DNA from 2 places in the Brevibacillus sp. FSL K6-0770 genome. Region 2 is predicted to be linked to the other one. Evidence: predicted binding sites of a transcription regulator. Region 2 holds the regulator's gene; the other holds the start of a gene.
The links. The regulator LexA, encoded in region 2, represses DNA repair genes until DNA is damaged. The targets are predictions, from matches to a motif close to CGAACATATGTTCG.
Positions count from the first base shown of each region.

Region 1: ruvC (crossover junction endodeoxyribonuclease RuvC) is a predicted target of LexA. The motif match lies at 1,117-1,130, and genes of this name have one in related genera.

Region 1 covers NZ_JBBOBQ010000001.1:1,909,786-1,911,985, reverse strand. The annotation lists gene ruvA (Holliday junction branch migration protein RuvA) at 1-559, opposite strand, end outside; gene ruvC (crossover junction endodeoxyribonuclease RuvC) at 556-1,056, opposite strand; gene NST23_RS09275 (hypothetical protein) at 1,181-1,372, opposite strand; gene NST23_RS09270 (hypothetical protein) at 1,507-2,200, shown strand, end outside.
Region 2 covers NZ_JBBOBQ010000001.1:3,352,743-3,354,942, forward strand. The annotation lists gene yneA (cell division suppressor protein YneA) at 45-380, opposite strand; gene lexA (transcriptional repressor LexA) at 693-1,316, shown strand; gene NST23_RS15580 (DUF456 domain-containing protein) at 1,363-1,848, opposite strand; gene NST23_RS15585 (DUF4269 domain-containing protein) at 1,975-2,200, shown strand, end outside.

The DNA.
Region 1 (2,200 bases), 1.4 Mb from region 2:
CTTTGGATTTCTCCGACAGCGCGTTTCTGATTTTTTGCAGCTCGCCATCCGAATAGCCGAGCGCCGTCAAGGCGTCGAGCGCTTCGTTCAACGCGGATACCGCCTGCTCGCCTGCCGTCAGATCGCCGGCTGCGACAGTCAAAATCGCCGATGGCGTATAGCCGACCAACTTGTCCTTGAGATCGAGAATAATGCGCTGTGCCGTCTTTTTGCCGATCCCGGGGAACTTGGTCAAATACGTCACATTTTCTTGTTGCACGGCCATCACGAGCTGCTCAGGTGTAGCAGCCGCGAGAATCGCCAGGCCGCCTTTTGGCCCGATGCCGCTCACGTCGAGCAGCTTGCGGAACAAATCGCGTTCGTCGCGGGTCGCAAAGCCGTAGAGCAATATCGCGTCTTCGCGGACATGATGGTGCGTATACAGCTTCGTCTTGCTGCCCTCGTAGCGAACGAACTGGTACGGATTGGGACAAAACAGGCGATACCCGATCCCTCCAGTCTCTACGACTATGTATTCTGAATCCAGGTAACAAAGTGTCCCTTCCACAAAATCAATCATTTTTGAACTCCTTCCGAGATGGAGATAAACGCCTTAAACTGTGCGTGCGTAATCGCAATCCCCAACGCATCCGCCACGTCATCCGGCTTTGGCACTTCTTTCAGCCGCAAGAGCAGCTTGGTCATTTCCTGGATTTGCTTCTTCTCTGCCCCACCGTACCCGGTCACCGCCTGCTTGACTTGCATCGGCGTGTATTCGTACACGGGCACCCCAGCAAGCTCTGCCGCGAGCAGGATGACGCCGCGCGCTTGCCCGACGGTGAAGGCGGTTGTCACGTTTTTATTGAAAAACAGCTTTTCTACTGACATTTCATCTGGTCGATACGTTTCCAGCAAGCTTTGCATCGCTTCAAAAATTTGTTTCAGGCGAAGCGGAACAGGCAAGCCTGCCTCTGTCTGAATGCTTCCATACTGGACGGGACGCAATTGGCTACCCTGCTTATCCAGAACCCCAAACCCAACGATCGCAATGCCAGGGTCGATTCCTAAAATGCGCATAGTCCACTCTCCGTAGGCTTAAGTTTCTACTCTCTACTGTATCACAAAGCGCCCGAAAAGCGAACGTGTATTTCCATGCAAAAGCCCGCTCCTGCTTGCGAGGAACGGGCCATACGGCGTCGCTTTAGTGTTTGTTCATCCCGAGTGTATCTGACACATCATGCTGCATGTGGGCATATTCATCCACACCGCTCTGCATTTGCTCCTGGATTTTGTTGATCTGCTGGTAATTGAGCTTGTTGTGTCCCTGATTCAACTGAACGTACAAACGCTGATGGAACTGGTCTTTGTAGCTACCTCTTGGCATGGTAGACATATGAAAAGACTCCTCCTTCGATCACCGTATGCCTACAGTATGGCGTGCGACCACGACGCTTATGATGCCAAGATTTACACCTCATTGCCCTGCTTTTGTCAAGACAACATAACTGGTGGAGGTGCTTTCATCCGGTGCGACACTTACGATTTGCTTTCGTATTCATCTGTCTTCTCCTGACGCTGTTGATCCCGGAGCCATCCGCCCAATCTGCCCATGCCAAAAGCAAAGAAGAAATCACCGTATCTGTCTCGGTCTCACCCGCTTCTTCCTTTCACTCCACGTTGACGTTTCGCGCCCAGCACTCGTTTGTGAAGCAACTGCTGCGTGCAAAGACAGTCGCAGCCTATGTGAATCCATACTGGGTCCGCCCGACTCTTGTCGTGCACAATCGCCATTTCTTGTACGATCACGACGGGAATTTGTTTGAAAAGGAACGCCCGCTGCAATACATGCTGAGCGCAAACTTGAAACAAAAAATCGAAGATCTGGTAGCAAAAGTGGAAAGTGTGCACTACGCCAAAGCAACTCCGTGGGAACAAGTCAAGCAGACTTTCGGGCGCATGGAATACGCGACCGTCATCGACCTGGAAACAGGGGAACGGTTTCACGTCCAGCGCCGGGCGGGCAGTCGCCATGCCGATGTGCAGCCATTGACACGTACGGATACCCAAACGATGAAAAAAATTTATCAGGGCAAATGGAGCTGGAAGCGCAGGGCGATTCTCGTGGAGGTCAACGGCGTTTATTTCGCCGCCTCGATGCACGGCATGCCTCACGGTGCGGGGGCTATCGCCGGAAACGACTTTCCCGGACACTTTTGCATCC
Region 2 (2,200 bases):
AGGGCGAACTCGCAAGATGGAGACGAACCGGCAAGTGCTTTCTATCATTTCGGATCGGGAATGAGCAAGGTCTGTCCCGGATAAATCAGATTGCTCTGCAGATCGTTCGCCTCTTTAATATCCTGGATCAGATCGCGTACATCGACCGTCTCCGTTTGATGGCGGACTGCAATGGTCCACAAGCTGTCACCGTCGCGAACCGTCACTTCTGTTCCTTTTAGCGGTTCAGCGTGCGAAGAAGCAAACACCAGTTCGGTCAACAAGTAAAAAAAGAGAGAAAACGTAATCAGGAACAACAGGGCTTGGCCTCTGGTAATACCAAAACGGACGCGACGGGACGATTCTTTTTCAAAACGGTTAGGAATAGACATGACATTCATGGGATAACCTCCTGCAAACATACGTTCTATAAGTTCGTATTCCAATCATAAATGAGAACATATGTTCATGTCAATACGAAAACCTGCCCCTTTGCAAAATTCACGCAGGTGACGGCAAGATGGCCAATTCCCCTTTTGGTATGGGACAATCCGCGAACAGCCATGCTTCTGGCTCGCACCAACCATTCGACAAGAAACGTTCTTTCGGGCAAAAATTCCTGTTCGCCTTTTTATCGAACTTATGTTTGTCGAACGCAAGCTCCCATGGTATAATATAGGAAAATATGTTCGAGAAATCAGGGGTGTCTTTTTATGTCAAAATTATCTAGCAGACAACAAGCCATCATCGAATTCATTCGGAAGGAAGTTCGCGACAAAGGTTATCCTCCATCTGTGCGCGAAATCGGCGAAGCTGTCGGACTGGCTTCCAGCTCTACCGTACACGGCCACTTGGCCCGCCTGGAAAAGAAAGGCCTGATTCGCCGCGACCCGACCAAACCGCGCGCGATCGAGCTGTTGTCTGAAGAAGATCGCTTCCAGGACAACTTCGAAGACTCCGTTGTCCGCGTTCCTGTCATCGGGAAAGTAACCGCCGGGCAACCGATCACGGCGATTGAGGACGTAGAGGAATACTTCCCGCTTCCAGAAAATATCGTGACTTCAGACAAGGTGTACATGCTGCGCGTGTCCGGAAACAGTATGATCGACGCCGGAATCCTCGACGGAGACTACGTCATCGTGCGCCAGCAGCATGTAGCAAACAACGGAGATATCGTTGTCGCCATGACCGAAGAAGACGAAGCAACCGTCAAGCGCTTTTTCAAAGAAAAAAACCACTTCCGTCTCCAGCCTGAGAACGCCACGATGGAACCGATCATTTTGGACGCCGTTTCCATTCTCGGCAAAGTCATCGGCGTCTACCGCCTCATTCACTAATTTCGCGGCATACAAAAAGGACAGCCATCGCTGTCCTTTTTTCTCTCTATCTGGCGAGGAAAAACCAGATAATCATGGTCACCTGCAACACTACTTTGACTACTGCGCTTCCCAAAAAGCCGATCAGGGAGCCAAAGCCCGCTTTGACCGCCCGCTCGAAAGGCTGGTTCTGCACCAACAGCTCCACCAGCACGACGAAGACAAACGGCAAAATGATCATCCCAAATGGCGGGAACACGAAAATCCCGAGAAAAATCCCTGCGGCAGCCGCCACCGACGACCATTTGGAGCCGCCGTATTTTTTCACGAAATACATGTTGGTCAACAAGTCAGCGCCGTACAGCAATATACTGAATACCACCATTCCCCACCAGAAGGACGCTGGCAACCCCGCTCCCGGATCTGCTATGAAAAAGTGGTAGAGCAAAAAGCCTGCCCACAGCAAAATCGTATCGGGTAACACAGGCAAAAATATACCTGCAATACTGAGCGCGAATAGCACCAAAACAACGATCCAGAGTAAAATATCCATCTGCATGCACTCCCCTCACATAGGTAATACGAGCAAAAGCGATTTTTGTTGCACACTTGTTTTCGCGAATCTATCATACTTGTTGCGACAAACATCTGCAAATACCGAAGGAAACAGGAGTTTTCTATGACGAGAAACTGGCGTGATCTCACCTATTTGCAAAACGGTACAGCAAAACAGCAAACAGCCGCACGAGCCATCGAACAAAGCGCGGTCTTGCAACGCCTGCAAGCTTTTGATCCGGTGCTCGCCGGAACGATTCCGCTCGACATCGATCTTGGCGACAGTGATTTGGACATCGTCTGCGAATGCTACGATCTTGAGCTGTTCGCCGAGATCGCCCGCAGCTTTT